One region of the Sinorhizobium sojae CCBAU 05684 genome, then DNA from elsewhere that is predicted to be linked to it. Evidence: predicted binding sites of a transcription regulator. Region 1 holds the regulator's gene; the other holds the start of a gene.

The links. Region 1 encodes LexA, which represses DNA repair genes until DNA is damaged. Its sites were predicted from a motif close to TGTTCNNNNTGTGTTCNG; they were not measured.
Region 2: SJ05684_RS10905 (ribonuclease T2) is a predicted target of LexA. The motif match lies at 11,124-11,141, and genes of this name have one in related genera.

Annotation. Positions count from the first base shown of each region.
Region 1 covers NZ_CP023067.1:1,440,573-1,455,862, reverse strand. Annotated here, with positions in the region: gene metG (methionine--tRNA ligase) at 1-507, opposite strand, end outside; gene SJ05684_RS07270 (DNA polymerase III subunit delta') at 644-1,675, opposite strand; gene tmk (dTMP kinase) at 1,672-2,352, opposite strand; gene SJ05684_RS07260 (D-alanyl-D-alanine carboxypeptidase family protein) at 2,433-3,587, opposite strand; gene SJ05684_RS07255 (septal ring lytic transglycosylase RlpA family protein) at 3,645-4,685, opposite strand; tRNA gene SJ05684_RS07250 (tRNA-Ser) at 4,974-5,063, shown strand; tRNA gene SJ05684_RS07245 (tRNA-Ala) at 5,150-5,225, shown strand; gene SJ05684_RS29970 (hypothetical protein) at 5,442-5,609, shown strand; gene lexA (transcriptional repressor LexA) at 5,790-6,500, shown strand; tRNA gene SJ05684_RS07230 (tRNA-Cys) at 7,010-7,083, shown strand; gene SJ05684_RS07220 (YrbL family protein) at 7,603-8,370, shown strand; gene SJ05684_RS07215 (hypothetical protein) at 8,384-8,677, opposite strand; tRNA gene SJ05684_RS07210 (tRNA-Asn) at 8,817-8,891, shown strand; gene SJ05684_RS07205 (SMR family transporter) at 9,066-9,401, shown strand; gene SJ05684_RS07200 (SMR family transporter) at 9,398-9,724, shown strand; gene SJ05684_RS07195 (SDR family NAD(P)-dependent oxidoreductase) at 9,712-10,560, opposite strand; gene SJ05684_RS07190 (cysteine synthase A) at 10,863-11,903, shown strand; gene SJ05684_RS07185 (alanyl-tRNA editing protein) at 11,907-12,656, shown strand; gene sseA (3-mercaptopyruvate sulfurtransferase) at 12,765-13,625, shown strand; gene SJ05684_RS07175 (GNAT family N-acetyltransferase) at 13,631-14,194, shown strand; gene SJ05684_RS07170 (DUF1203 domain-containing protein) at 14,275-14,742, shown strand; gene ald (alanine dehydrogenase) at 14,847-15,290, opposite strand, start outside.
Region 2 covers NZ_CP023067.1:2,204,751-2,220,040, forward strand. Annotated here, with positions in the region: gene SJ05684_RS10860 (BtaA family protein) at 1-521, shown strand, start outside; gene SJ05684_RS10865 (class I SAM-dependent methyltransferase) at 518-1,186, shown strand; gene SJ05684_RS10870 (glycoside hydrolase family 25 protein) at 1,396-2,181, shown strand; gene SJ05684_RS10875 (lytic murein transglycosylase) at 2,389-3,579, shown strand; gene SJ05684_RS10880 (DMT family transporter) at 3,755-4,660, shown strand; gene SJ05684_RS30385 (hypothetical protein) at 5,582-5,818, shown strand; gene metF (methylenetetrahydrofolate reductase [NAD(P)H]) at 6,108-7,052, opposite strand; gene SJ05684_RS10895 (ArsR/SmtB family transcription factor) at 7,055-8,077, opposite strand; gene ettA (energy-dependent translational throttle protein EttA) at 8,569-10,218, opposite strand; gene SJ05684_RS10905 (ribonuclease T2) at 10,337-11,110, opposite strand; gene SJ05684_RS10910 (alpha/beta fold hydrolase) at 11,334-12,284, shown strand; gene SJ05684_RS10915 (DMT family transporter) at 12,281-13,231, shown strand; gene SJ05684_RS10920 (thiamine pyrophosphate-binding protein) at 13,276-14,922, shown strand; gene SJ05684_RS10925 (protein tyrosine phosphatase family protein) at 14,939-15,277, opposite strand.

The DNA of each region.
Region 1 (15,290 bases):
GAGGCGGAAGAAGTAGCTCTCCTCCTCCACCCACTCGACGGGTGTTCCCTGGGGGCCATAGCGAACGCCGTCGGCGCGCAGCTCCGTTTCATTCTCCTGGTAGTAGGCCTCGTCGCGGACCGAGTACCAGCCCGCATAGGAATCCTTGTAGATGTCGCCCGCCTCGCTCATTCGGGTCCAGATCGCCTGCGACGCCTCGTGATGCCGCTTTTCGGTCGTGCGGATGAAGTCGTCGTTGGACGCGTTGAGAAGGCGCGCCATGTTCTGGAACTCGGCCGAGTTGCGTTCGGCCAGCTCCTGCGGCGAAACCCCTTCCTTCTTCGCCGTCTGCTGCATCTTCTGGCCGTGTTCGTCCGTGCCGGTCAGGAAGAACACTTCGCGTCCGTCGAGCCGCTGGAACCGGGCAAGCGCATCCGTCGCGATCAACTCGTAGGCATGGCCGATATGCGGTTTACCGTTGGGATAGGAGATCGCGGTGGTGATGTAGAAGGGGGAGGTGTTTTTCATATCGGCTTCGATTGTCTCGGATCGGGAACTAAGGCTGCTATTAGCGCATCGCCCTTGGGTAGGGAACCGCCGCGCCAAGAAAAAGCCGATTGCCGCTGCCGCCGCAACCGGGCGGAAGTGGAGGTTCACCCCCTGCCTATAAGGCATCCTTCAGGTCGTCGAGAAGCGACAGGATCGTCTGCTTGCGATCGAGATTATAGGCGTCGCTCAGCGCCAGGCGTTCGGCGAATTCGCTTGAAAATCGTGCGAAACGTTCGGCCTTTTCGATGTCGCCGGCCAAAGCTGCGTCGCGGGCCGATTGCATGACTCGGCCCGTCAGCAGCGATGAGAAGAAATCGAAGATCGTCTCGCTGTCCTTCGCCGAGAGAATGTCGGCGAGCTTGTGCATCTGCTTGCGAACCGCAGGCCCCTGCCCTGCGAGAACGTCCTCGAAGGCGGCGGCAATGTCGAGGCCGCCGTAATTGATCAACTTCAGCGCCTCCGAAACGCTGCCGCCCGCCGCGGCGAGGATCTGCTCGCCGCTCGCGCCGGCAAGATCGAAACCGAGATGCGAAAGCGCCTGACGCATGGCCCCTGCATCGAGCGGCTTCAGCCGCAGCGGCAGGCAGCGCGAGCGGATCGTCGGCAGGAGTTTTCCCGGCGCGTGGGTCAGGACGAGGAACAACGACCGGCGCGGCGGCTCCTCCAATATCTTCAGGATGGCGTTGGCCGCATTGCGGTTGAGGTCGTCGGCCGGGTCGATGATGACGATCCGCCAGTTCCCCGTGCCCGACGTCTGGCCGAAGAATTTTCCGGCGCGCCGCACTTCGTCGACCGTGATCGCACCCTTGACCCTTCCGCTCTTTTCATCGACCGGACGGGTCAGGTGCAGGAGGTGATGGGAGGCTCCGGAGGCAAGCTGGCGGCTTACGATCGAACCGGGATCCGGGTCGCCAAGGCTGTCGGGCGCCTGGGTCGGCTCCGGATGGCAAAGCACGTGATTGGCGAAGCGGAAGGCGAGTGTCGCCTTGCCGATGCCCTCCGGCCCTTCGATGAGGATCGCATGATGCCCCTTGCCTGACTTATAGCTCTGCGCGAGGAAGGCTTCGGCCTCACCGTGGCCGAAGAGCCTGCTGTTTTCAGCCGGAGCAATCGCCCCGTCCAGCACCCCTGCACGTTCTGCCGTCATGTGGCCACTTCCGCGGCAGATGTGCGCGCCGCGTCCTCCTCCGGCAGCAGCGCCGCCACGAGGTCCAGCACGTCTGCCGCGATCACCTCCGGCGGGCGCGTCGCGTCCACGACCCGGCAGCGCTCCGGATCGGCCTCGGCAATATCGAGAAAGGCTCCACGCCGCTTCTCATGCGTCTCCATCTGCTCCTTTTCGAAGCGGTCCGGCCCCTCATCGGCGGCGCGGCGGAGCGCACGCTCGAGACCTACGGAGGCGGGAAGGTCGAAGATGATGGTGCGATCGGGAATGACGCCGTTGACGGCAATGCGCTCCAGCGTCTCGACGAAGCTCGACTCCAGGTTGCCGGTGATCCCCTGATAGACGCGCGAGGAATCCATGAAGCGGTCGCAAAGCACGATCGTTCCCCGCTCGAGCGCCGGCCGAATAACCTGTTCGACATGGTCGCTGCGCGCGGCGGCGAAGAGGATCGCCTCCATGCGCACGCCGAAGGGCTCCGCCGCCCCTGAAAGAAGCACGTGGCGAACCGCCTCTGCACCGGCGGACCCCCCGGGCTCGCGTGTCGTGAGCACGTCATAGCCGCGTGCGCTGAGCGAATCGGCAAGCAGGCGCATCTGGGTCGATTTGCCCGCCCCTTCTCCGCCTTCGAACGTTACGAACAAACCCTTTGTCAGCGACACATGCTCTTCCAGATCGGCGTATTCCTGCTTCCTGTTTAGCCGATTGGTCTGCCGGAAGAAACCGCCACGGCGTGCAATTGTCACAGCCAGAAGAACAGCAGTTCCTGCAGGGCGTCGAGCGCGCGGCTCGTCAGCGTGCCCGGCCCCACGGCATCGGCTGTGCGCACCGGAACTTCCTTGATGAGCCTTTCTCCGTTCCAGAGCTTGACGACGCCGACCTCCTGGCCTGCGGCCACCGGTGCGCTGAGCGGCCACCTATAGACGATGCGGGCGGTCAGCCGCTCCGGATTGTTGACCGGCAGCAGCACGTCCACCGGCCCGCCGGCGACAAGCGCGACACGGGAGGCCGTCCCACCATAGACGCTCGCTTCTCCGATCGCTTCGCCACCGGCAAAGATCCGCCGCTTCTCGAAGTTCGTCATTGCCCATTCGAGGACGCGGCGGCTCTCTTCGATTCTCTCCTTTTCGCTCTCAAGCCCGCCCATTGCGAGATAGACACGGCGATCGCCGCGCTGCATCGAAGCGGCGACCGAGAAGCCGAAACCTTCCGCAAATCCCGTCGCGAGCCCATCGACGCCGACATTGGCGGCGATCAGGGGGTTCTTGTTGCGCTGGAAGATGCCGTTCCACTCGAAATCAGGCTGGGAATAGAGGCGGTAGTAGCGCGGATGCGCCTCATGCAAATGCCGCGAGAGGGTGACGAGTTCCCGCATGGTGATCTTGTTTCCGGGATCCGGGAGTCCGGTCGCGTTCTTGAACGTCGCGACCGGCATGCCGAGCTCGCGAGCCCGCTCCGTCATCCGTTCGGCAAAGGCCGTCTCGCTGCCCGCCATTCCCTCGGCAAGGATAATGCAGGCGTCGTTCGCCAGTTGGACAATTGCACCTTGCATGAGATCCGCAACCGGAACCTCCGACTTGATCGCGGCAAACATGGTCGCGGTGCCGGAAGGCGCGCCGCCCGTGCGCCAGGCATGTTCCGAAACTTCGAAGGTCGTGTGCGGCGTCAGTTCACCTCTGTCCAAGGCCTCGAAGACCAGCTCCATCGTCATGAGCTTGGCAAGGGATGCCGGCGGCACGGGCTCGTTCTCGCCGCGCGCAAAAAGCACGGTGCCGGTCTCGGCATCAACCAGATAGATCTGCTTCGCCTTCGTGTTGAAGGCAGGCGCCTGCGCCGCCGCCTCCCCTGCGACGACCGCCGCAAGAACACCCACGATCGCCAGCCACATCATGCGCATGAGAAACTCCGGTTTCTTCACGGGCATAGCAGTGCGGCCACCCCTATTCAACCGGCGTCAATCGGGCAGAGCCCCCCGGTTCTGCCGCTTCGCATAGGCAAGAATGGACTCGGGCGTCAGCGGGTTCGGATCGGCCATGATCGCCTCGAATGGCGAAGCCCTGTCGCTGACCCGGACTTCGACATAGGCGGCGGCATAGGCCATGCTGCCGTCCGGAAGCGGGATCCACTCCGGGCGTTCGGAGGGGACCGGCCCGATCTCCGGCAGAATCATGAACTCGGCGAGCGCGGCTGAAGCCGGGGAAGCCGCAGCCGGTGCCGCGAGCGCGTTCATCGGCGTCGTTTCGCCAAGCGTCGGTTTCGCCGGAATCGTCAGGGTGCCAAGGTCCCGCGCCTGGTCGCGCAGCGGCTCGTTCGAAGCCACCATGACCCCCGTGGCGATCTGCCCTTCCGGCGCAACGCCCGGACTGCGATCGCCCTTGGTGACGTAGGACGCCATGAGATAGGGCATGTCGTTGCCCTCGAGCGGAGCCCGGCCGACATATTGCACGCGCACCTTGGCGCTTCCCTTGCGCTTGATATCGAGCAGGTCGGCGGTCTTGGAGGAAACATCGATGATCCGGCCATATTCATAGGGCCCGCGATCGTTCACACGCACGATGACCGATGTACCGTTCTCCAGATTGGTGACGCGAGCATAGCTCGGCAAAGGGAAGGTCGGGTGCGCCGCGGAAAGGTGATACTTGTCGTAGACCTCGCCATTCGCGGTCAACCGGCCATGAAAGGCCGAGCCGTACCAGGAAGCCATGCCGGTCTTGTTGTAACCCGGCTCCTCCTTCGGCTTATACCACTTGCCCTTGACCTGGTAGGCCTTGCCGACCTGGAAGCGCCCGCCGCCCTTCGGCATATTGCGCCCGGTCGCGACCCGTGGGCTCGCTTTGACGCCATAGACGGATTCGGCGAAATATTCCTTGCTCCTCGACTTGCTCTTCTTGACGCTGGACGTGGAGCCGCAGGCCGCCAGCGTAGCGCAAAGCAGTGGAATTGCAGCGAGGCGCAATCCCCTCGCAAGGCAGGCCGCATTTCTATGAGATATCATCTGTCCCACAAGGTCATTCGCAAATTCGTGGCAGAACGGTCCGCATGTCACCCCCGCGGATCTTTCGGCGTCCCGAAAAGGGACAATCGAGCAATGATGACAACATCAAGGCAAAAATACGAATTCTAGGTGAGATCGCGCCGGATTTTGCTCGTTATGGTTTACGAATGGTGAACGCGAGGCCGGTGGAATGTGGGTGCCGAGCAGCAGAGGTCCAAGAAATAATTCGTGCGGACGCCTCGCTTAAATCTTGCAACGAACCGCACTTCGCGCAATAACGCGCTGCCCGGATGGGTGGCCGAGCGGTTTAAGGCACCGGTCTTGAAAACCGGCGTAGGTGAGAGCCTACCGTGGGTTCGAATCCCACCCCATCCGCCACCTGAACCCGTCCGAACCAGAGCCCGCCGACGCAGTCGAACGGACTGGCGCGGGCTGTCGAATTCTTCTATATAGTTTGGGCCCGTGGGGTCGTAGCTCAGTTGGGAGAGCGCCGCAATCGCACTGCGGAGGTCGAGGGTTCGACTCCCTTCGACTCCACCATTCTTCCCTTTTGTCCGCCGCGCAGAAGCGCAACGGCCCTGATCAGGCCGCTCACGCAACAGGTGTTTACGCCGAGGCGCATCGCCCCAAGTCGTTTACCAGGATGGCTAAATGAGGATTTCGGCCATCGACGCTCCCTTGCCATCGCCAGCGAATTGAGGGACAGTTAAGGTCTGCAGTTTCGCATCTCGGCAACTCCCGCGAGTGGAGAAAAACATGCCCTCTAAAACTCTGATGGCGGTTGCAGCATTGGCGCTCCTGGCACTTTCGGGATGCGCCACGACCGGCGCTACGGGCAATACGACCTACACGCAATGGCACGGCCCCTACCCTGAGCCTGACTTCGACGTGCTCAGCCCCGGAGGTCTGCGTCTCGCCTATTGATCGGGCGCCACTTGAACGCCGTCGTCGCCGGACAGCCCAATGGCTCATCGGCGCCGGCACAGCGATGTCGGCCAAATATTCAGCCTGGCAAAGTTCACGGAATTTTAGGCACTTGCGGAACACAAATGGAACGGATAGTGTCTGTTCTTGATTTGTTTCGCGATTCTGGAGTGACGCGCCATGCTGACCCGCAAGCAACAGGAATTGCTTCTCTTCATTCATGAACGAATGAAGGAATCGGGAGTCCCGCCGTCCTTCGATGAAATGAAAGACGCGCTCGATCTTGCATCGAAGTCGGGCATCCACCGATTGATCACCGCGCTCGAGGAGCGCGGCTTCATTCGCCGGCTGCCCAATCGGGCCCGCGCGCTTGAAGTTATCAAGTTGCCGGAAGCTTATACGGCTCCGGCGCAGCCAAGGCGCGGCTTTTCGCCAAGCGTCATCGAGGGCAGTCTGGGCAAGACGCCTGCCGCGCCCAAGGCCGAGCCGCCGCCGGCCGAAACGGCATCGATTGCGGTTCCCGTCATGGGGCGGATCGCCGCCGGCGTTCCGATTTCAGCGATTCAGAACAATACGCACGAGGTTTCCGTACCGATCGACATGATCGGCAGCGGCGAACATTACGCCTTGGAGATCAAGGGCGACTCGATGATCGAGGCCGGCATCCTCGATGGCGACACCGTGATCATCCGCAACGCGAGCACGGCCAGCCCGGGCGATATCGTCGTGGCGCTGATCGACGATGAGGAAGCGACATTGAAGCGCTTCCGCCGGAAAGGTGCGTCGATTGCGCTCGAAGCGGCGAACCCGGCCTACGAGACCCGGATATTCGGACCGGACCGGGTGAAAATCCAGGGTAAACTCGTCGGGCTGATACGACGGTACCACTAGCGCATCGCCCCGAGATCGGCCCCGCTTTTCGGAAAGCACGAGCGCAGATTCAAAGAGCTAACAGTGTCCTTTGTGCGTCCTGAGGGACGCACAGCGCCGGAGATAATTTTGCGGTCGGACGAATTTTGGTTCGCACAATCGGCGCAAATTAACAGAGCGATACCGGCGGGTTCGGGGGCATTCCGCTCTTTGCTGCCGACCCTGTCCGGATTTCGATCGCTGCCCTGATGTGGGAAACTGCCGGGTACTGCATGTCGCCTTGAAATCGATCTCGATTTAAGGACAAATGCATGCAGCAATTCAAAATGCTACAGCCCGTTCGCGCCGCCGTCTCACTGTTTTTGCCGCGTTTTGGTGGGGCATCACCTATTCATCGGCAATCCGGCGGCTTCGCCAACGTCCTTCAAGAATGCGCCGAGACGAGGGGTGCGTTTTTCGGAAATTGCCTCTTGCGGTTCATCTCGAATGATTCTAAACGCTGGCCACGACTTGATATTTCTTGTCGGTGAGGCCTCGTGGCGGAGTGGTGACGCAGAGGACTGCAAATCCTTGTACCCCGGTTCAATTCCGGGCGAGGCCTCCAACAATTCCCCCCTGATGATCGTGATTTGATGGCGCCGATGAGCGCCGCCATGTTTTCACAAGTGGACTGAGAGCGTCCTCCTACAGAGTGTATGCTTTGCGGCGACGACCACTTGCCTAGCGCCCCGAAAATCGGAGCCGATCCTCGGAAAGCTCGATGCGCAGATTCAAAGAGTTCCAGCGACCTTTGCGCGTCTGAAAAGACGCGCGGCGCTGTAGCGGAACGTCGATTCCGTTTTGGCCGGACCAGCGACTGCTCCGGCGAAAACGGCTTCTATCTGTTTCGAGGGAGCATCCGCTTCCGAAACAACCGCCAGCCGTTAGAGCATTTTGCGGTCAGCTGAAATCATCTGACGCACCGGCAGCCTCTCGTGCCCGAGTGGCTCCTCACCGGGCGCTTGGTCGAACACAACCATACAGTCACGTTCTCAATAAATTCACCCACAAGGTTGGATTTTCCTTGATTTTCCTCCACTGACACTATTTCGTTACAAAACGGTCGCATTCCGAGGGGGAGGAAATGTTCGACGGCAAGATCTCCCTTTCCGACTGGCACCAATGCGCAGTCGGGCACCAGCGGTGTGTTTTCGAGCACGACCTATACCCGAACATTCTGATCAAGGTTCTCAGAACCAGGGGCAAGGGCGGCGAGCGCCAATCGACGCGGATGCTCCGCTTCTTCGATCGGTTCAAGCGGTTCGGCGCCTACCGCACTTTTCGACGCGAGGTCGACGAGTTCATTGAACAGGCCCGAAAGTTCACCCTGGCCGATACAGCCGATCTCCCCATCCCCGGAGTGCTGGGCTTCGTTCAGACCGAACACGGTCTCGGTCTCGTGGTCGAGAAGATCACTATGGCAGACGGACAGTTGGCCCCGACCTTGCGCGACCTGGCGCTGGCGGGGCGGTTGACGGCAAGGCACCTGGCGATGATCGAAGAGCTTTTCGATCGCTTTCGCAGGCTTCACATCGTGCTGATGGATTGCAATGCCGGCAACTTCGTCGTGACGGATCGCCGCGGTTTTGAGGAACTGCTGTGCATCGACGGGACCGGTGAAAAAAGCCCGTTGCGCATTTTCGCTCTCAGCAGCAGGGCCAACGACTTCCGACTGCGGCAAATGCGTGGGAAGCTGTTCTTAAATCTCGCCAGAGTATTGAACGATCCAGCGGCGCTACCAAACGAGGGACACGTCCACGCGGTACTAAAGCCGTATCTGCGGCCGAAGCGCAGTCGCCACCCACTCGAGGTCGTTCCGGACGCACTCGACGTTTCTTCACAGGCGAGCTAGCCCAAGTCGCATTCTACTCCCCGGATGATTTCTCGGCATTGCCGCGCCAGCGGGCCCACCACACGGCGAGCCTCCGGCGTGCGCGACGCACCACCGGTATGTCGTGCGACAGCACGAGCATCCCCAGCGGGACCATCCAGAAGCCAAGAATCGGCAGAAAGCCGAGAATACCGCCGGCGATGAGCAGCAGCCCCACCGTCACCCGCAGGGCCGGCGAGTCGGGCAGGCCGATGCGCCATTTTCCCAGGATCATCTCCCGTGTTTTCGGATCGATACCGAAATGCCTTTTTTTCTCGCCCTGCGCCATTGCTTCCTTCCTGCGACTTTCCCAGAATTGGTGCTTTCTCCACAGCCGAGCAAGCGGCGCTCTCGATTTTTTTTGAAAAATCGCTTGGCAAATCGAAAAAGCATTTGTATTAGCAGCCTCACTTCTGCGGCGCAGATGATCCCTGGTAGCTCAGCGGTAGAGCACTCGACTGTTAATCGATAGGTCGCCGGTTCGAATCCGGCCCGGGGAGCCAGTTTCGAAGAGCCATTCGCGGCGAAGGCCCGAATGGCTCTTTTCGTTTGTTTGCGCATCGGTGCGAAAATCGGACCCGATTTTCGGAAAGCACAATGCGTGGATTCAAAGATTTAGAGCGTCCTTTGCGCGTCCCGAAGGACGCTCGGCGCTGCAGGTCTCTCAGAGGTTCCGCATGCGTCTCGCATGGTTTTTCCTGGTTCTTGCCATTGCCACCGAAATCGCCGGCCTTACCGCGCTGAAGGCCGCCGGCGCCTATGTCGGCCACGCGGTCATGTATGGCTCGATCGCGCTCTCCTACGTGTTTCTCGCAAGGGCGGTGAAGACGATTCCCGTCGGCGTCGCCTACGCGATCTGGGAAGGCTCGGGCGTCGCCCTGATCACGCTCGTCTCCGTGCTTGTCTTCGATCACGTGCTGACCGGTCGCGAGATGCTCGGCCTCTCCATGGCCGTTGCCGGCATCCTTCTCGTCAATGCCGGCAAGGTGCAGGACGAGGAAGGCGAGCGATGAGCATGTCCAGTTTCTCCTTTGCCTTCGCCGTGCTGGCCGGCATTTTCGACGTGGCCGCCAATCTCGCCTCCACGAAGTCCAACGGCTTCAGCCACCGCGGCTGGGGGGCGATTTCGATTGTCCTCGTGCTCGCCGCCTTCGCGCTGCTCGCGGAGGCCGTCAAAGGCATGGAGCTGGCGATCGCCTATGCCGTGCTGGGCGCCACCGGCATATTCGGAACGGCGATCTCAGGACGCCTTCTCTTCGGTCAGAGATTGAAGCCGGTCGGATGGATCGGCCTCTGCCTGGTCTTCGGTGCGGTGCTGGTGCTTCACACCGCCTGACGCGACTGCCCTTTCGAAGGGGACTCCTCGTGCTTGGGCGCCGTGCTCCGCGGCGCCCGCCACGGTACAAGCCAGCTGAGAAGCGGAAAATAGACGCCATAGGGCAAAAACGTGAGCAGCTTCACCAAATATGTGAAGCGTTTGGGGAAGGTGATCTCGAAGCGCCCGGACTTCAACCCCTGCGAAATCCGAGCCGCCGCCGTCTCGGTGCTGACCAGTGCGGGTCGTGGGTAATCGCCCTTAGCCGAGCCGCGCGTGTCGACGAAGCCCGGACAAATCAATTGCAGGCGTATGCCGATTGGGTCGAGATCGAATTTGAGGCTCTCGGCCATATGGATGAGAGCCGCCTTGGTAGCGCCGTAGGCGGCGCTCATGGGCAACCCGCCATAGCCCGCAACGGAGGAGACGATGGCGATCTGCCCCTGTCCCCTCGCTTTCATGTGCTCGACAAGCGGCACAAGACAATTGACCACGCCCTGGAGGTTGACGGCGACGCTCTTGTCGAAGGCGTCGTGCTGAAGATCGTCGCCGCGCACCGGGATTGCGACCCCCGCATTGAGGATCGCAAGCGCCACCTGTCCATGCTCGTATTCGATCGCCGTGATCACCCGCTCCATGTCATCCGGATGGGTGACGTCCCCGTCGAGGACGATGATTTTCCCTGGCCCTTTTGCTTCGTGCTGCAAGGCCACCAGCTTGTCGTGGCTGCGCGACGTGACGACGACGGCATAGCCTTCCTCGACGAGTTGCAAGGCCAGGGCGCGCCCGATTCCCGAGCTCGCACCGGTGATCCAGGCCAGGCCGTCTTCCGGGCGGGCGGTAAAAGCAGTCGTCATCTCCTCCTCACATCCGTTGGGACTTTGCCTCTCCCGCAAAGCCCGACGTTCAACCAGGCCGACCGCTGCGACGGCCGCTGCACCTCCGCTTCCCGCCCATCATTTGACCGCGGAGACGATTTTTGCCTAGGACAAGAAAGCTGCGAAACGCTATTTCTTGTTTATTCAACAGCCTAGGCCGAAAAGACGCCAACATTTCGGCGAGCGTGGTCCCGCACGAAATGTTTATCGGCTTGCCGTCAACCGAGGTTAGTGCTTGGCTTGGGCTCGGCATTCGTTCCGTTCAGCGCGAGGTTTTTAAGATGCGTGTTCTTCCGTCCGTGCTCGAAGCAATCGGCAATACGCCGCTGATCCGGCTCAAGGCCGTTTCCGAAGCCACCGGCTGCAACATTCTCGGCAAGGCGGAGTTTCTCAACCCCGGGCAGTCGGTGAAGGACCGGGCAGCGCTCTGGATCGTCCGCGCCGCCGAAAAGGCCGGCACGCTCCGACCGGGCGGCGTGATCGTCGAGGGAACGGCCGGCAATACGGGCATCGGCCTTGCCGTGGTCGGAAGCGCCTTGGGCTATCGCACGGTCATCGTCATCCCCGAGACGCAGAGCCAGGAAAAGAAGGATGCGCTCCGCCTGATGGGCGCCGAACTGGTGGAAGTCCCGGCAGTGCCCTACAAGAACCCCAATAATTACGTGAAGATCTCCGGGCGGCTGGCGGAAGAACTCGCCAAGACCGAGCCGAACGGTGCCATCTGGGCGAACCAGTTCGACAATGTCGTCAACCGGCAGGCCCATGTCGACACGACCGCGCCGGAGATCTGGCGCGACACCGATGGCAAAGTTGACGGTTTCATCTGCGCCGTCGGCTCCGGCGGCACGATCGCCGGCGTGGCCGAGGGGCTGCGCGCCCGCAATCCCAACGTCAAGATCGGCATTGCCGATCCGGAAGGCGCCGCGCTCTACAACTATTATGCGCATGGCGAGCTGAAGGCGAGCGGCAGCTCGATCACAGAGGGCATAGGCCAGGGCCGCATCACCGCCAATCTCGAGGGTTTCACGCCGGATTTCGCCTACCAGATCCCCGATTCGGAAGCCGTGCCCTACGTCTTCGACCTGATCGAGAAGGAAGGCATCTGCGTCGGCGGTTCCACCGGTATCAATATTGCCGGTGCCGTGCGGCTGGCGCGGGAGCTCGGTCCCGGGCACACGATCGTGACGATCCTGTGCGATTATGGTAACCGCTATCAGTCGAAGCTCTTCAACCCCGACTTTCTCACCTCGAAGGGCCTGCCGGTGCCCGATTGGCTTGCGCGGCCTTCGAGCATCGCAGTGCCCTATGAAGCAGTCGAGTGATCGATGACCAGAAGCGTGACCGCCCTCTTCCGTGACGATTTCTATCTCTCGACCTGCGAAGCGCATGTCACGGGTATCCTGGAGGATGGCGGAATCGAACTGGACCAAACCTGCTTCTACGCAACCTCCGGCGGCCAACCCGGCGACACGGGTTTTTTCGAGCGCGGGGACGGAAGCCGCATTCCCATCGTCGACACACGGCATGGCGCCACCAAGGACACCATCGTGCACCTGCCCGGGGCCGGGCGGCCGCGCCCCGCCATCGGCGAAAAGCTCGTCCTGCACATCGACTGGCCGCGTCGCTATAGGCTGATGCGCATGCACACGGCCTGCCACCTGCTTTCCGTCGTATGCCCCTACCCGATCACCGGCGCGGCCGTCAGCGAGGAGGAAAGCCGCGTCGATTTCGACATGAGCGAACCGATCGACAAGAACCAAGTGACCGCGGCGCTGATGAAACTCGTCGACGAGAATCACCCCGTCTACGTGCAATGGATCACCGATGAGGAACTCGCCGCCAACCCGGCCATCGTCAAATCGAAGAATGTCCGACCTCCCGTCGGGCTCGGGCGCGTGAGCCTCGTCTGCATCGGAGAGAACTCCGCCATCGACAGCCAGCCCTGCGGCGGCACCCATGTGTCGGAGACCCAGGAGGTCGGCGCGATCCACATCGCAAAGATCGAAAAGAAGGGTAAGGAAAACCGGCGGTTTCGCATACGATTCGGAACGCCGGACGATCAATCTGCCGTCTGAAGCGCATTCGTGTTACGCGCTGCGGGCCTTTGATTTTCGTGCATGTCGCTGCCTCAAACTGCTGCACATTTTTTGAGGCACCAGGCGCCGCACGTGTGGAGTGACGAGATGAACGACAAGAACAACAAGAGCACCTTCGTTGTCTCCGCCGACTGGCTGGAGCAGCGCCTCGGCGATCCGAAGGTCAGGATCGTCGATGCCGCCTGGTACCTGCCGGCGCAGAACCGCGACCCGAAGGCGGAATATGCGGCGGCCCATATACCCGGCGCCGTCTTTTTCGACCAGGATGCGATCGCCGACCAAACGAGCGGGCTGCCCCACACCCTCCCCTCGCAGCAAGCCTTTGCCGAGGCCGTCGGCGCCATGGGCATTGGCGAAGACGACACGATCGTCGTCTATGACGGCCCCGGCATCTTCACGGCGCCGAGGGTCTGGTGGATGTTCCGGATCATGGGCGCGAAAAACGTCTATGTTCTGGACGGCGGCATGGACGGCTGGAAGGCGGAAGGCCGTCCGACGACAAGCGAGGTTCCAAGCCCCGCGCCACGCAGCTTCCACCCGGCCTTGAACGCGACGGCTGTCACCGCCTTCGAGCGCATGAAGGACATCGTCGAAAACCGCCTGGCGCAGGTTGCCGATGCACGCAGTGCCGGGCGATTTACCGGCGAGGAGCCGGAGCCGCGGGCGGGCATGCGGTCGGGCCATATGCCCGGCGCCAAGAACCTGCCCTCCGGCGTCTTCTCCGAGAACGGCAAGCTGAAGGACCTCGAATCGCTGCACGCGATATTTGCGGATGCCGGTATCGACATGGCGAAGCCGGTCGTCACCACCTGCGGATCCGGCGTTACCGCCGCCATCATCACACTTGCGCTCCAATCATTGGGACATACGAACAATACGCTTTATGATGGTTCCTGGTCGGAATGGGGCGGGCGCCCCGATACGCCCGTCGCATTCGGTAGAGAGTGAAGGTCATGCAAGGATCGAAATCTGCCGCAATCACGGCACAAGTCACCAAGCTCGAAATGACGTCGCCGCCGAAGCAGAGCCTGCCGATGCCTGTGAACATCCATACGGCGATCCTCCGGGTTCTCGATATCCCGCTTGCCTATTATCGCTTTCTTTATCTGCGCGTCGGCAAGCGTTGGCACTGGACGGACCGCCTGCGCATGGGCGACGCGGAACTGGCGGCCCTGCTGCACGACAAGCGAACGTCGCTGAGCGTTCTCTACGTCAACGGCGCACCGGCCGGCTATTTCGAACTGCAGCAGCGGGATGACGACGTCGTGGAGATCACCCATTTCGGGCTCATGGAGCATGCGCTCGGGCTTGGGCTGGGGAAATGGTTCCTGCTGCAGACCCTGCTTGCCGCCTGGGCCATGGACCCGTCCAAGGTCAAGGTCTCGACCAACAGCCTCGACCACCCGCGTGCGCTGCAGCTCTATCAGCAGTTCGGCTTCTCGCCCGTTGCGACGGGAGAGGCTACGATCGAACCGCTGACGGACGAAGAACTGCTCGCAATTGCGAAGAAGCTGTAAGAAGAGCACAGCAAGTTTCGGGTGTCGCCACTGGTCACCAAGGCGCATTGTCCTCGATAATTTGATGAGGAGAATACTCGATGACTTTGCGCTACATCGCCATGCCTGACGACGAGGCACGCCGGATCTGGCAGGGCGGCCGCGACGCCTATGGCAAGCTGCCCGAGCGGCACATTTCAGACGGTGACGGTGTTCCGTGCCGGCATTGTCTTCGCAATGTCGAAGCGGGCCAAGCCTATCTGATCCTCGCATATCGGCCGTTTTCGTCAGCCCAGCCTTACGCTGAAACGGGGCCGATATTTCTGCATGCCGACAAGTGCCTTGCCCCGGACGAAGATTCTGTACCGCCGATTCTCGCTTCAAGCCGGGAATTTCTTCTTCGCGGCTACGGTGCGGATGAGCGAATCGTCTATGGGACCGGCGGGGTGGTCGCCCAGGAAGCGCTCGAACAGCGCGCCGAGGAATTGCTGGCGCGGCCCGACGTCGTCTTCGTGCATGTGCGATCCGCTAGGTACAATTGTTACCAGTGCCGCGTCGAAAGGCGCTGAACCTCCCGATGTAAAGCACGACAGCGCCGTGCGCCCGATAGGACGCACAGCGCTGTCGCAGGTTTACGGCACCCGAGAGGCCCGCGGTTCGATCGAACCCGCCGTCAGGCGACGTTCAGCACCGCCTCCGGAGCGAAGGCGTCGTAGCCGAGCGCTTCGGCCACGGCGGCGTTCGTCACGCGGCCGCGATGCACGTTGAGACCCGCCCGCAGGTGTCGATCTTCGGTGACGGCCTTCAGACCACGGTCGGCGAGTTGGAGCCCGTAGTGCAGCGTCGCATTGTTGAGCGCTTGAGCCGATGTGATCGGCACGGCCCCCGGCATATTGGCAACGCAATAATGCACGATTCCATCGACCTCATAGGTAGGTTCGGAATGCGTGGTCGCATGCGAAGTCTCGAAGCAGCCGCCCTGGTCGATGGCAACGTCGACGACAACGGCGCCCTTCTTCATGCCCGAGAGCATTTCCCGCGTGACGAGCTTGGGAGCGGCGGCGCCCGGTATGAGCACGGCACCGATCACGAGGTCGGCGGAGAACACCTCCTCCTC
Region 2 (15,290 bases), 760 kb from region 1:
TCGCAAGCCTCAGCGGCGAGAGGTCGCTCGCAGCCGTACTCCGGCACCGCCTCGAAAAGCTGACCTGCCATTTTCCGCTCCGCGAAAACTACTTTGCCTGGCAGGCCTTCGCGCGGCGTTATCCGCTGCCGCACGAGGGCGATCTGCCGCCTTATCTGCAGGCCTCGAATTACGAAACGATCCGCAACCACGCGCATCGCGTCGCCGTCCACCACGAAAGCTTCACCGAGCTGCTCGCCCGCAAGCCCGCCTCCTCGGTCGACCGCTACGTGCTGCTGGACGCCCAGGACTGGATGAGCGACCGGCAATTGAACGACCTCTGGAGCGAGATCACCCGCACGGCCGATGCCGGCGCGGTGGTGATCTTCCGCACGGCGGCGGAAGCCAGCATCCTGCCGGGCCGGCTCTCGGCCGCGCTGCTCGACCAGTGGGACTACGATGCGGAAGCCTCCCTGCGGCTCGGTGCGCAGGACCGCTCGGCCATCTATGGCGGGTTCCATATCTACCGCAAGAAAGCATGAGCGGCGTGCAGCAAGCAGCAAACAGCCATGCGCGGCTCATGGACCGAATGTACCGCTACCAGCGGTACATCTACGATTTCACCCGCAAATACTATCTCTTCGGGCGCGACACGCTGATCCGTGACCTTCAGGCTCCACCCGGCGCCTCCGTGCTGGAGGTCGGCTGCGGCACCGGCCGAAACCTTGCCGTGATCGCAGATCTCTATCCGGAGGCACGTCTCTTCGGGCTCGACATCTCCGCCGAGATGCTGGCGACCGCCAGGACAAAGCTCAAGCGGCACGGCCGTCCGGATACGGTGCTGCGCGTCGCCGACGCCACGAATTTCAGCCCAGCCTCCTTCGGCGAGAAGGGCTTCGATCGGATCGTCATCTCCTATGCGCTGTCGATGATCCCCGCATGGGAAAAGGCGCTCGGGGCGGCGATCGACGCCCTCAACCCGGGCGGCTCCCTGCACATTGCCGATTTCGGCCAGCAGGAAGGCTGGCCGGGCGGCTTCCGCCGCCTGTTGCAGGCATGGCTGAGGCGCTTCCACGTGTCACCGCGCGAAACACTCTTCGACGTCACCCGCGAGGAGGCAGACGGTCGCGGGGCAACGCTCGAGCTCAAATCGATCGGCAGAGGTTATGCCTGGCTCGCCGTCTACCGCCGCCCCGCCGCAGAATGAATGTCGCACTTCGAAGTGCTGCATGTCCTCGTCCTTATGTCGAAGTCGATTGAAAAGACATGCAATCGCGGCGACGCAATTGTCGCTTGAGCTAACGCAATTTTTACGATGATATGGTGAAAAGGAGGCAAGCCTCCCTGGGGGACATCGCAAAACATGGAAGCCATCGCGTGAGGCAGGATCGTCGTTCGTCTCCAAACGGAACCCCCATGCGCCGGCTTCTCCTGGCTTTGTTGCCAATCGCGACCCTTCTTTCCGCCTGCTCGGCCACCGATTACGATCTGGTGAATACGGCCTCGATCCCGGCACGTTTCCACGATACCGATCCGCAGGATTTCGGCGACCGCACACCGCACCATCACAGCATCCACGGCATCGACGTCTCCAAGTGGAATGGCAATATCGATTGGGCGAAGGTCAAGAATTCCGGCGTTTCCTTCGCCTTCATCAAGGCTACCGAGGGCAAGGACAGGCTCGACGCCCGTTTCCACGAATATTGGCCGCAGGCGCGCGCCGTCGGCATCGCCTATGCGCCCTATCACTTCTACTATTTCTGCTCGTCCGCCGATGCGCAGGCCGACTGGTTCATCAACAATGTGCCGAAGAGCGCCGTCTATCTGCCGCCGGTGCTCGACGTCGAATGGAACGGCGAATCGAAGACCTGCCGCTATCGGCCGGCACCCGAAACGGTGCGCTCCGAAATGAAGCGGTTCATGGACCGGCTGGAAGCCCACTACGGCAAGCGGCCGATCATCTATACTTCGGTCGATTTCCATCGCGACAATCTGGTCGGCGTCTTCAAAGACTATCATTTCTGGGTACGTTCCGTCGCGAAGCACCCCAAGGACATCTACGTCGACCGTCGCTGGGCCTTCTGGCAATACACCAGCACCGGCATCATACCGGGCATTGACGGCCATACGGACATCAATACCTTCGCCGGGTCCACCAGGAACTGGCAGAAGTGGGTCGCCGCCGTCTCGCAGGCGCGATAGCCTCCAATTCAACTCGGATCCGCTCGCGCGGCCCCTGCATTTCTTCATTCGGTCATAATGCTCTGGAAGAGCATCGACGGATTTGCTCGACGGACAGGATCGCAGCCAGTTGCCGCGACTGCATGTCTCCTAAAATCGACCGCGATTTAAGGAGACATGCAGCAGTTCAAAGTGCTGCAGCGACCGGCCATGGAAAAGGATTAAAAAATGCGCAAGGCCCTTCTCTCCCTCGGAATGCTCGCACTTGCCAGCACCCCGACACTGGCGCAAACCACCGCGCCAGTCGCCTGCGGCGGCGATCTCGGCACCTTCCTGGAGGGCGTAAAGGCCGAGGCGATCGCCCGCGGCATCCCCGCCGAGGCCGCCAACCACGCGCTTGCGGGTGCCGCTATCGACCAGAAGGTGCTGAGCCGCGACCGCGCCCAGGGCGTCTTCAAGCAGACCTTCATGGAATTTTCCAAGCGCACGGTCAGCAAATCGAGGCTCGATATCGGGGCTCAGAAAATGCGCGAATATGCCGAGGTCTTCGCCCGCGCCGAACAGGAGTACGGCGTGCCGGCGCCGGTCATCACTGCCTTCTGGGCGATGGAAACGGACTTCGGCGCCGTCCAGGGGGATTTCAACACCCGCAACGCTCTGGTGACGCTTGCCCATGACTGCCGCCGCCCGGAAATGTTCCGGCCGCAGCTTCTCGCTGCGATCGAGATGGTCCAGCACGGCGACCTCGATCCCGCAGCGACGAACGGCGCTTGGGCCGGCGAGATCGGCCAGGTTCAGATGCTGCCGGAGGACATTATCGCCTACGGCGTCGACGGCGACGGCGACGGCCATGTCGACCTGAAGAAGAGCGCGCCGGACGCAATTCTGACGGCGGCGAAATTCATCCAGAGCCTCGGCTTCAAGGCGGGCCAGCCCTGGATCCAGGAAGTGACCGTCCCCGATCGGCTTCCCTGGGAAAAAACCGGGCTGCAGTCGGGCATGACGGCGGGCGACTGGTTCGCACTTGGCGTCACTCCGCGCGACGGCAACACCGCCAACAGCGCGCTCGAGGCATCGCTGGTGCTGCCGCAGGGCCACAAAGGCGTCGCCTTCCTGACCTATCCGAACTTCAATATCTATCTCGAGTGGAACCAGTCCTTCATCTACACGACGTCGGCCGCCTATTTTGCCACCCGCCTTGCCGGTGCACCGCCCTATCGGGCCGGAAATCCGGAACCCGGGCTGAGCGACGCGGAAATGAAGGCGCTGCAGGAGAAGCTGCAGGCGCTCGGCCACGATGTCGGCAAGATAGACGGTATTCTCGGGGCCGGCACCCGCACCGCCTTACAGAAGGAGCAATTGAAACGCGGGCTCCCGGCCGACGGCTGGGCGACACCCGCTGTGATGAACGCTCTCTGACATCGCCGGTAGCGAACTGCTATTCTTGCAAGAAGCGGGTGGCAACGCCCGCTTTCTTCCATTACTGCTTGCACAAGTCTAATTTGCTGGAACGGGTATGCGCTGCATTTGCCCACTTCCGCCGACCATCGATGGCAGACAGCGCATGCAATATGCCGGGACCGGAAATACGCAGATGAGCGTTCGCCTCTGGGCGCTGTTGATGCTGCTCGGCCTGATCTGGGGCGGCTCGTTCTTTTTCGCCCGCGTGGCTGTCCTCCATGTGCCGCCTTTCACCCTCGTGCTCGCGCGTGTCGCCCTTGCCGCTCTTGCATTGTATCTCTATATTCGCGGCCGCTACGGCCTCTACCCGGCGCTCGCCGCGCGCTGGCGCGAATTCCTCGTGATGGGGCTCATCAACAACGCCATCCCGCATGCCTTGATCTTTCTCGGCCAGACGCATATCGGCGCCGGCCTCGCGGCCATCCTCAACGCGACGACGCCTGTCTGGACGGTGCTCATCGCCAATATGGCGACTGAAGACGAGAAGCTGAGTGCCGCAAAGATCAATGGCTGCCTGCTCGGCCTTGCCGGAACGATCGTCCTCATCGGACCGAACGCCCTGTCGGATCTCTTCGGCAGAGCGGGCGACGTTCCCCTCTGGGCGCTGGTCCTGCCGGTTCTGGCGGCGGTGAGCTACGGCTTTTCCGCCACCTACGGCAAGCGTTTCCGCAATCTGGCGCCGACCGTCACCGCAACGGGACAGTTGACGGCATCCACGATCCTCATGCTGCCGGTTGCCGCCTTTGCCGACATGCCATGGACCTTGCCGATGCCGTCGGTAACAGCCATCGGAGCAATCCTCGGCCTTGCATTCGTCTCCACAGCCTATGCCTATATACTCTTCTTCCGGATCATGGCCGAGGCGGGCGCCACCAATACCTCGCTGGTGACCCTGCTCGTTCCGCCAAGCGCGATCTTGCTCGGTTATCTTTTCCTTGGAGAAAGGCTGCAGCCGATCGACTTCGCCGGCATGGCCCTGATCGCGGCCGGCCTTGCGGTTCTCGACGGACGCATCCTGAGACCGCGTCGCCCGGCCTGATGAGATTCGGAAAACGGCACTCTCCGGCCTGTTCACGCGTCGTTACAGCCGTTCATATTAACTCGCCCGCAGTAATTATGAAAAAAATGTGGCATTGGAAATTCGCCTGCCGCGCCAATACCTTAAGGCTGTGAATATGCGCGACCGGCACGCCGCTTTTCGCGCTGCAGCACAAGTTTCGCTTTGAAGTGCCGTTCTTTCGCCCTATGTTTTACCCGTCAACGCAGGGAGGATCATCCTATGGGACTTACACATTCGTTGAATGTCCTTATGATCAGTGCAGCGTTCGCATTCGTGGCCGTTATGCTCTTCATCTGATGCAAGGCCGCTGAAAGTCCAAAAGGAAGAGGGACTTAAGTTTCCGGGAAAATAGAGACCGAAGCAAATACTGGCAGGCAGGCCGCTCCGAGAGCACCCGGCCTGGAGTTGCAACAAGACCAAAGCCCATGGACGAGGATGCGTTCATGGGCTTTCGCTTTCTGGGGCTTTTGTTTTCAGGCGGGCGGCGCCATCGCTACAGCGCCCCGACAGGCCGCACAGCGCTGTAGAACGATGTTGCACCCCTGCCACAGATTCCCGTGGCCCGTACAATTCGCAATTGCATGACTTGCCGATCGGCAAATCTGATGTAAGATACATACGCTCGCAATTTCAATCGAAGGAGGCGTGAAATGGATTCTGTTGTCATGTTTGTGCGCCTCTCTTGCGGAGCGGCTTTTCTGTCGGTGCATCATAAATCGACCGGAAGCCGATTTGCCTCCAAGGCTTTGTAATCCCTGGATTTCCGCAAAGCGGCATCTTTCCCAATTGACCTGACGTGACCGGCTGACGGAGCGATGTCTCGCGACTTCTGCTGCCGCATCCGCGCGTCTTTTACCATCGAGAGGACCTGGCTGCGATATTGCGCCGGGACGGAAAATCATGCGCGATACACAATCCGCGGTTGCGAATGCCCTGACCGCCACGGTCGACGAACTCTGCCAGCAATTTGGCGTCTGGAAGACCGCACATGCATTGGCCCGCGCCGCCTGGCGGCGTCGCCAGATGACGAATCAAGTCTCCCACCTGTCAAATCGAATGCGCCGGGACGTCGGCCTGCCGGAAAACGACGACGCGCCCGGGCAAATCAGATCTTTCCTGTGGGACGTCAGGATTTGAGGCTACAGCGCCTTACGTCCTTATGCATGTCGCTCAAGACTGTGCAGCGGTTTGGGACAACGACAGGCATAAAAACCAACGGCCTAAAGCGCGTCGCAGGAGTACGCTTGATCGCGACGCGCTTTAGGACGCGCAAAGGCCGCTGCAAACTCTTTGAACTTACGCATCGTGCTTTCCGAAAATCGGGTCCGATTTCCGGGCCAGCCAGCCAGCACAGCGATTTGGAGGTCCCAAATCGTCTTGGCCAATCTCCATAAATCGAGCGTGCAGACTGCCGCTAAACCTCGGTTCACCGAGCTCCCGCGGCCGTCTTGATCGACTCGTCGACCGCCCTTTCCTCGGCCTTCACCGGCGAACGGACATAACCGAGGAGCTCACACACGGCGGCGACGAGGGGCGAGCGGTTCATGGTATAGATATGAAAGTCGCGCACGCCGCGCCGGACGAGATCGACGATCTGCTCGGCAGCGATATGGCTCGCCTCCCGGAACCGCTCCGCAGGCTGGTCATCGAGATGCGCAAGGCGCGAGGTGATCGCATCCGGCACCGTGGAGCCGCAAAGCCCGGCGAATTTCATCACCTGTGAAAGATTGTTGATCGGCAGGATGCCGGGGACGATCGGGACGTCGATGCCCGCGCGCCGCACCTGATCGAGGTAGCGTTCGAAATGGTCGTTGTCGAAAAAGAATTGCGTGATCGCCCGTGTCGCGCCGTTGTCGACCTTGCGCTTCAACATGTCGATGTCAGCCGCAGCGTCGCGGCTTTCCGGGTGTTTTTCCGGATAGGCTGACACCGAAATCTCGAAATCGCCGCGCGCGCGCAGTGCCTTGACGAGCGCCGCAGCGTTCTCGTATCCGCCCGGAAACGGCTGGTAGGCGCTGCCGACGCCTCCCTGCGGGTCACCCCTCAACGCCACGAAATGGTGGACACCGCAGGCCAAAAACTCTTCCACGACCGCGTCGACCTCGGACCGTGGCGCGCCGACACAGGTCATATGTGCGGCCGTGTTCCGGAAACCCATCTCTCCGATCATGCGCCTGACCGTCGTCAGCGAGCGGGCCTTGGTCGAGCCGCCGGCGCCGTAGGTTACGGTCTGGAAGGCCGGGGCGAAGGACGCTAGATCCGCCACCGTCTGGAAGAGTTGCGTTTCCATTTCCTCGTTCTTCGGCGGGAAATATTCGAACGAGAGCCTGATATTGCCGCGCTCGCTCGGATGTAGCGACGTTCTTTCCATGCTCAAACTCCCCCCGCCTGGAGACGCTGGCGCGGCATATCCGCGATGTTGCTGGCGACGCGCTGGTCGCGGGCCAGCCAGATGGTGACCGTCAGTTTCCCCTCATCGGCATCCTCGGGCGCAAGGTCGGTCGTCTTCTCGGGCGCGAGACCGGCCCGCTGCAGCCACTCGGCCATCGTCTGTTGTGAAAAGCCGAGGCGGGCATGCGCATGCTCGTCGCGCAGATATTCGAGCCCATGCGGGGCAAAATCGATGATGACGAGCCGGCCGCCGGGCATGAGCATGCGCGCGGCCTCCGCGATCGCCGCCTCCGGCTCCGCCAGGTAATGCAGCACCTGGTGGATCGTCACGAGATCGAAGGTTTGATCGTCGAGCGGCAGATTGAAGATGTCGCCATGGCGGATCGACGCCTTGGTGATGCCGGCCTTGTCGAGGTTGGAGCGGGCCACCGCCAGCATGTCGCGGCTGGCATCGACGCCGATGCCGCGCCGGTAGATGCCTTCGAAGAGCTGCAGGATACGGCCGGTGCCGGTGCCGAGATCGAGCAGGCTGTCGACGGGTTCGTCGCCGACCATCGCCTTCAGCGCCGCCTCGACGTCGCCTTCGCTCACATGCAGGCGCCTCAATTCGTCCCATTCGGCGGCATTGCGGCTGAAATAGGCCTGCGCCTTTTCCGCACGCGCCTTCTTCAATGCCACAAGCCGCATCGCATCGCGCGCGAGAACGGCATCGTCGGCAGCGGCCGCCGCTAAGAGCTCGCGCACCAGCGCCACGCGGCCACCTTCCTGGCGCAACCGGAAATAGGCCCAGGCGCCTTCCTGATAGCGATCGATCAGGGCGACTTCGCCCAGGAGCTTCAGGTGCCTCGAAATGCGGGGCTGCGACTGGCCGAGAATTTCGGTCAAGTCGGTTACGGTGAGATCGCTGGCGGCAAGCAGCGCCAACAGGCGCATGCGCGTCGGTTCCCCCGCCGCCTTCAAGACGTCGACCAGTGCATCCAAGCCAAGTGTGTCACGATCAGCCATCGCATTCCCCATCAACACATAAAGATATCTTTATGTGAATTGCAGATGGTGCGCAAGCGAATTTGCGCAGGAAGGCAAAGGGACGTCGTTGGAAAGTCAGGCCGACAGTCGACCTTCCCCCGCGCTCGTCACGGAAATCCGCCACGGCGCATCCGCGCCGTCAATGCTGCCGGCTCGCGGCACTCGACTCGGCACCTCGTTCCTGTGCTTGTCATTTGGAATCCGGCGCACAAGTCCTATCGCATCGGCCTTGAAAATCGGACCCGATTTTCGGAAGCACGAGGCAGCTTCAAATGCTTACTGCGTGCTGTCTGCGTCCTGAAGGACGCACGCGCCGTAGGGCGGAGAAACGGACGTGCCGTTCGGCGCCGTCCCCATTCTCCGAGCCATCACAATAATGGAACCTACCCTCTGGCCCAAGCGACCGCGCCGCCTCGCGAACGAAGCGGCCGGTATGTGGGTTCCGGCACCGGACATCCCGGGCCGACGCCCTACCGCGTCAGGCGCTTATAGGTCACCCGTGTCGGGTTGACCGAATCGGGGCCGAGGCGGCGGATCTTGTCCTTCTCATAGTCCTCGAAGTTACCCTCGAACCACTCGACATGGCTGTCTCCCTCGAAGGCGAGGATGTGGGTCGCGAGGCGATCGAGGAACATACGGTCGTGGCTGATGATCACCGCGCAGCCGGCGAAGTTCTCGAGCGCATCCTCGAGCGCGGCCAGCGTCTCGGTGTCGAGATCGTTGGTCGGTTCGTCGAGCAGGATGACATTGCCGCCGGATTTCAGCATCTTGGCGAGGTGCACCCGGTTGCGCTGGCCGCCGGAAAGTGTGCCGAGCTTCTGCTGCTGGTCGCCGCCCTTGAAGTTGAAGGACGAGCAATAGGCGCGCGAATTGACCTCGTGCTTGCCAAGCTTGATGACGTCGTTGCCGCCGGAGATCTCTTCCCAGACGGTCTTGTTCGGGTCGAGCGCATCGCGGCTCTGGTCGACATAGGCGAGTTGCACGCTGTCGCCGATGCGGAAGGAGCCGTCATCCGGCTGTTCCTGGCCGGTGATCATCCGGAAGAGCGTCGTCTTGCCGGCGCCGTTCGGGCCGATGACGCCGACGATGCCGCCCGGCGGCAACTTGAAGCTCAGCCCATCGATCAGCAGTTGGTCGCCATAGCCCTTGGAAAGATTGTCCGCTTCGATGACCACCTGGCCGAGCCGCTCTCCGACCGGAATGATGATCTGCGCGTCGCCCGGGCGCCGATCGGCGGCCGCCTTGACCAGCTCGTCATAGGCGCGGATGCGTGCCTTGGACTTTGCCTGCCGGGCCTTCGGGCTCGAGGCGATCCACTCCTGCTCGCGGCTGATCGCCTTCTGTCGGGTAGCCTCCTCGCGCCCCTCCTGCGACATGCGCTTGCCCTTGGCTTCGAGATAGGCGGAATAGTTGCCCTCATAGGGAATGCCGCGACCGCGATCGAGCTCGAGGATCCAGCCGGTGACGTTGTCGAGGAAGTAGCGGTCGTGCGTGATCATCAGCACGGCACCCGGATATTCACGCAGGTGCTTTTCGAGCCAGGCGATCGTCTCGGCGTCGAGATGGTTGGTCGGTTCGTCGAGCAGCAGCAGGTCCGGTTGCGAGAGCAGCAGCTTGCAGAGCGCGACGCGGCGCTTCTCACCGCCCGAGAGGTTGTTGACGTCGGCGTCGCTCGGCGGGCAGCGCAGCGCATCCATCGCCATTTCCACCTGGCTGTCGAGATCCCAGAGGTTCTGGCTGTCGATGATGTCCTGGAGCTTCGCCCCCTCTTCCGCCGTCTCGTCGGAATAGTTCATCATCAGCTCATTATAGCGGTCGAGGATCGCCTTCTTGGCTGCAACGCCTTCCATGACGTTCTCGACCACGGTCTTTGCGGGGTTGAGCTGCGGCTCCTGCGGCAGATAGCCGACGGTGGCGCCTTCCGCGACCCAGGCCTCGCCGGTATATTCATGGTCGAGACCGGCCATGATCCTGAGAACGGTCGACTTACCCGCCCCATTCGGGCCGAGGATGCCGATCTTGGCATCCGGGTAGAAGGACAGATGGATGTTCTCCAGGACCTTCTTGTTGCCGTAGGCCTTGTTGAGCCCGGCCATGTGATAGATGAATTGACGTGCCATAAAGCATGCTCCGCATCGGAAGGGGAATTTTGCCCGCTATGTAGGCGAAATATGGTGGCGGGGCAATCCGCCAAAGGCTTTGCCCACGCCGATCCCCGCTCGCGGAGTGTCGTTCGGATCAGGCTCGCCCGGCGGCGTCCACGATCCCCTTCGCGCATTTGAACTCGGTTGTTCCGGCCGCCTGGATCAGGCCCTGGAGATCCGCCTTGCCCGAAAGATCGCCGGTAAGCCCGACGGTGAGGCCCGTGATCACGCTGCGTCCGGCAACCGTCTGGCAGCGCATCCGCACCCGCTCTCCCGCACCCGCTCCGAAGCTCCTGTCGAATGCCGCCTTGATCTCGGCTTCGCCGACCTCGGAGCCGATCCTGTCGGCAAAGAGGGCTCGCACGGCGGAATCGTTCAACTGGTCGAGCAGGCGAAGCTGCAACGCGAAATAATCCTCGGCATTCGCCGCCTGGCAGGTGCCGCTGCGCAACCATTGATGCCGGTCGAGGCCGGATTTCACGCCCGGCATGGCGACGAGCAGGCGCGCGGCAGTCTCGTCCGCTATGGCGAGTTTCGGCAGGTCGAGCCAATCGCCCTTGCGATCGCGGGTCTTCAGCTCTGCCTCGACGCCGCAATAGCTTTTCCTGAGCGGCCAGAGACCGTGCAGCGAGAAATGCGTCGCATCGAACCGCTCGGCCGCCTGGTCCACGCACTCCTTGCGCGTCGGTCGCGTCTCGCAGAAACCCGGCTGCCAGCTGACCGCCAGGACATATTGCGTCCGGCCAGCCTCCGCCGCCACGCCGCCCTCCGGCGCTGCTTCTTCCTGCGCCGCCACCGGGGACATAAGTCCCAGGCCCAGTACAAGCGCGGCAACCCGCGCTACTCTCACCATTTCCCGCACTGCCATAATGGCCTCCGTTGAAAACAAAACAAGAACAAATGAACAACAAAAGCGGGAATATTGCAACCCCTGCTGAACACCTTCGGAATTCTCCTGATCTCATGCGCAACGAGCAACAAGCGGCGATTGCCTTTGCCGGCCAAATCGATTTGATATCTCGGCGCGGATTTCGCGCTCTGTCCGTTCGGAGGCGGTGTTGCGGGCTTTGAGGAATTGTTCGGGGGATCGCATGTTCGGGCAGATAGATACGCATCAAAGCCCGACGGGCGCATTGCTCGCCTGGCGCCACTGGCCTGCCCTCAAACCGACCGCCATTCTGCTCGTCAGCCATGGTCTCGCCGAACATGCGCAACGCTACGCACGTTTTGCCGAGGCCATGGCCGCCCACGGCTTCCATGTCTACGCCCACGACCATCGCGGACACGGCCACACCCGCGCACCTGACGCGCCGCTGGCGACATTTGCAGCAAAGGGGGGCGCCGAAATGGTCATTGCCGACTTGCGCGCCGTCCGCGAGATGGCCGTCGCCCGTCATCCCGGCCTGCCGGTCATCCTCTTCGGCCACTCCATGGGCGGTCTAATCGCCCTCAATGCAGCCGAAACGGATCCTCGATCCTATGACGCGCTCGCCGTCTGGAACTCCAATTTCCGGCCGGGCCCTGCCGGCCGCGCGGCCCAGGCGATCCTCAGGATCGAGAGAATGCTGAAGGGTTCGGACGTACCGAGCCTCTTCCTTTCGCGTCTCACCTTCGGCGCCTGGGCTCAGGCCATCCCGAATCGGAAGACTGCTTTCGATTGGCTGTCGCGGGACGAAGAAGAGGTCGCGAAATATATCGCCGATCCGCTTTGCGGCTTCGATCCCACCGTGTCGCTGTGGATCGACGTCTTCAAACTCGTCTACGCCGGAGCGCGCGCCGACCGGTTGGCGCAACTGTCCGCGCACCTTCCCGTTCACCTCGTCGGCGGCACCGCGGATCCTTCGACCGATGGCGGCGCGGCAATTTGCTGGCTTGGCGATCGCATGAAGGCGCGCGGCATGACGGACGTCACGGTCGTTATCCACCAGGGCATGCGCCACGAGACGCTCAACGAGATCGGCCGCGAAAAGGCGACGCAAGACTTTGCCGCCTGGTGCCAAAAAGCGGTGGGCGCGAATCCCCCGATAGGCGCACGATCATGACCGATATCACTCTTTCCCGGCCTGCGCCCGATCACCGCGTCACCTACGGCTTGACGCTGATGGTTCTTTCGGTGCTGATTTCGCCGGTGATCGACATTTTCGCCAAGCTGGCGATCGCCACCGTCCCGTCGGCGGAGATCACCGCCGTGCGCTTCCTGCTCCAGGTCGTCTTCATTCTCCCAATCGTCTTCGTCCGGCGCACGCTCCTCGACCTCACCTGGAAGAAAAGTGCGCTGCATGCCTTGCGCGGCGGTCTCCTGGTGCTGACCATGCTTTCCTTCATCACGACGCTGAAAGTGATGGAAGTGGCCGATGCCATCGCCATCTTTTTCGTCGAACCGATCATCCTCACCATTCTCGGCAGCATCTTCCTGAAGGAGACGATCGGCTGGAGGCGCTACGCAGCCTGCGCCGTCGGCTTCTTCGGCGCCATCCTCGTCATCCAGCCGAGCATGCAGGAGGTCGGCCCGATCGCGCTGCTGCCGATCGTCGCGGCTTTCACCCTCGCCGTCTTCCTGCTGGTCACCCGCATGGTCGCGCAGAACGAGGATCCCTGGTCGATGCAGTTCCATGCCGGCATATGGGGCGGCCTTTTCTGCCTCGTGCTGCTGGGATTCGGCGAGGGTACGGGCTCGAGCGTCTTCGATCCCGTCTGGCCGGAGGGTCACGCCTGGTTCTATCTATTGGGTGTCGGGATCACTGCCACCGTGTCCGGCGTGCTCGGCGTCTATGCCTATCGCGCCGCACCGGCCTCGGTGCTCGCGCCGTTGCAATATCTGGAAATCGTGTCGGCGACGATCTTCGGCTGGCTTGTCTTCGGCGATCTGCCGGATGCGCTGAAGTGGCTCGGCATCGCTATCATCATCGGCTCCGGGCTCTATATCATCTGGCGCGAGCGACAGGTGCAGAAGACCGCCGGCACGCCGCCGGTCACGCCGGCAATCTGAGGTGCCGGACAGGACATTGTGACAAAGCATTGGGAGGTGTTCGGATGAAAACAGGAGGGCAACTGGTCGTAGAGGCGCTGGTGGCGAACGGCGTCAAGCGCGTTTCCTGCGTACCGGGTGAAAGCTATCTGGCAGTTCTGGACGCACTTTACGACACCGATATCGACGTCGTCGTCTGTCGCCAGGAAGGCGGCGCCGCGATGATGGCTGACGCCTGGGGCCGGCTGACCGGCGAGCCCGGCATCTGCATGGTCACCCGAGGCCCCGGCGCGACGAACGCGTCTGCCGGCCTGCACGTCGCCCGGCAGGATTCGACTCCGATGATCCTGTTTATCGGCCAGGTGCAGCGCGATGCCCGCGAACGCGAAGCATTCCAGGAAATCGAGTATCGCCGCGCTTTCACCGAGGTCGCGAAATGGGTGGGGGAGATCGACGACCCGGCGCGCATCCCGGAATTCGTCACCCGCGCCTTTGCCGTCGCCACCTCCGGCCGCCCCGGCCCGGTCGTGCTGACCCTGCCGGAAGACATGCTCACCGAGAGCGCAGATGCCCCCGCCGCGCGCGCCTACCAGCCGGTCGAAAGCCATCCGGGACCAGCTCAGATCGCCCGCCTCGAGGCGCTCATCTCGGAAGCGAAGCGGCCGATCGCCATTCTCGGCGGCACGCGCTGGACGGCCGGGAGCGTCGCCGAATTCGAGCGTTTCGCCGAGCGCTGGCATCTGCCCGTCGGCTGCTCCTTCCGCCGCCAGATGCTGTTTGACCATCTGCACCCGGTCTATGCCGGCGATGTCGGTATCGGCATCAATCCGGCGCTCGCCGAGGAAATCCGGCAAGCCGATCTCGTCCTGCTCGTTGGCGGCCGTTTCTCGGAGATGCCCTCCTCCAGCTATACGCTGATCGATGTGCCCTATCCGAAACAGAGGCTGGTCCATGTGCACCCCGATCCCTCCGAACTCGGACGCGTCTATCGTCCGGATCTCGCGATCGCCGCGAGCCCTCGCGATTTCGTGGCCGCGCTTGAAAACGTAAAGCCTGCCGCAGAACCCGCCTGGTCCGCCCGCACGGCGGCCATGCACGCAGCCTATCTCCGTTGGTCGACGCCGCCGGAGACGGGACCGGGCGACGTGCAGATGGGGCCAATCATGAACTGGATCGAGGCCAATACGGCCCCCGACACCATCTTCACCAATGGTGCTGGCAACTACGCCACCTGGCTGCACCGCTTCCATCGCTTCCGCCGTTACGGAACCCAGGCGGCCCCCGCCTCCGGCTCAATGGGCTACGGCCTGCCGGCGGCGGTGGCAGCCCAGCACCTCCACCCCGACCGCGAGGTCATCTGCTTTGCGGGCGACGGCTGTTTCCTCATGCACGGCCAGGAATTCGCGACCGCGATCCGCTACCGACTGCCGATCATCGTGCTCGTCATCAACAACGGCATCTACGGCACGATCCGCATGCACCAGGAGCGCGAATATCCCGGCCGCGTCAGCGCCACGGATCTCACCAATCCGGACTTTGCCGCGCTTGCCCGCGCCTATGGGGGGCACGGCGAGACGGTGGAGCGGACGGAGGAATTTGCCGAAGCCTTCCGCCGGGCCCGCGCCAGCGGCAAGCCGGCCATAATCGAGATCAAGCTCGACCCGGAAGCAATCACGCCGACCCGCACGCTCACCGAAATCCGCAAGGGTTGAGAGAGTCGGCGTGTCGTCAGCCTCGGATATGCAGCGTCTGCTGGTAGACGGCGGTGGAGCGTGCGCCGGAGCGGCAGTAGCCAAGCATCGGGCGCGGAAATTCGTCGAGCGCGTCGACCATGCGGGTGACGGCGTCTGCCGTGACCCCCATGGGGCCGATCGGGATATGGGTGATTTCCAGCCCCAATTCCTCAGCGCGCGCGGCGATCGCATCGAAGGTCGGCTGGTCGGGCGCCTCGAAATCCGGACGGTGGCAGACGATGGACTTGAAGCCGAGCCCCTTGATCTCGTCGAGGTCCTCGACCGTGATCTGGCCCGCGACCGAATATTCGTCGTTGATCTGGCGAATGTCCATGATGGCGTTTCCT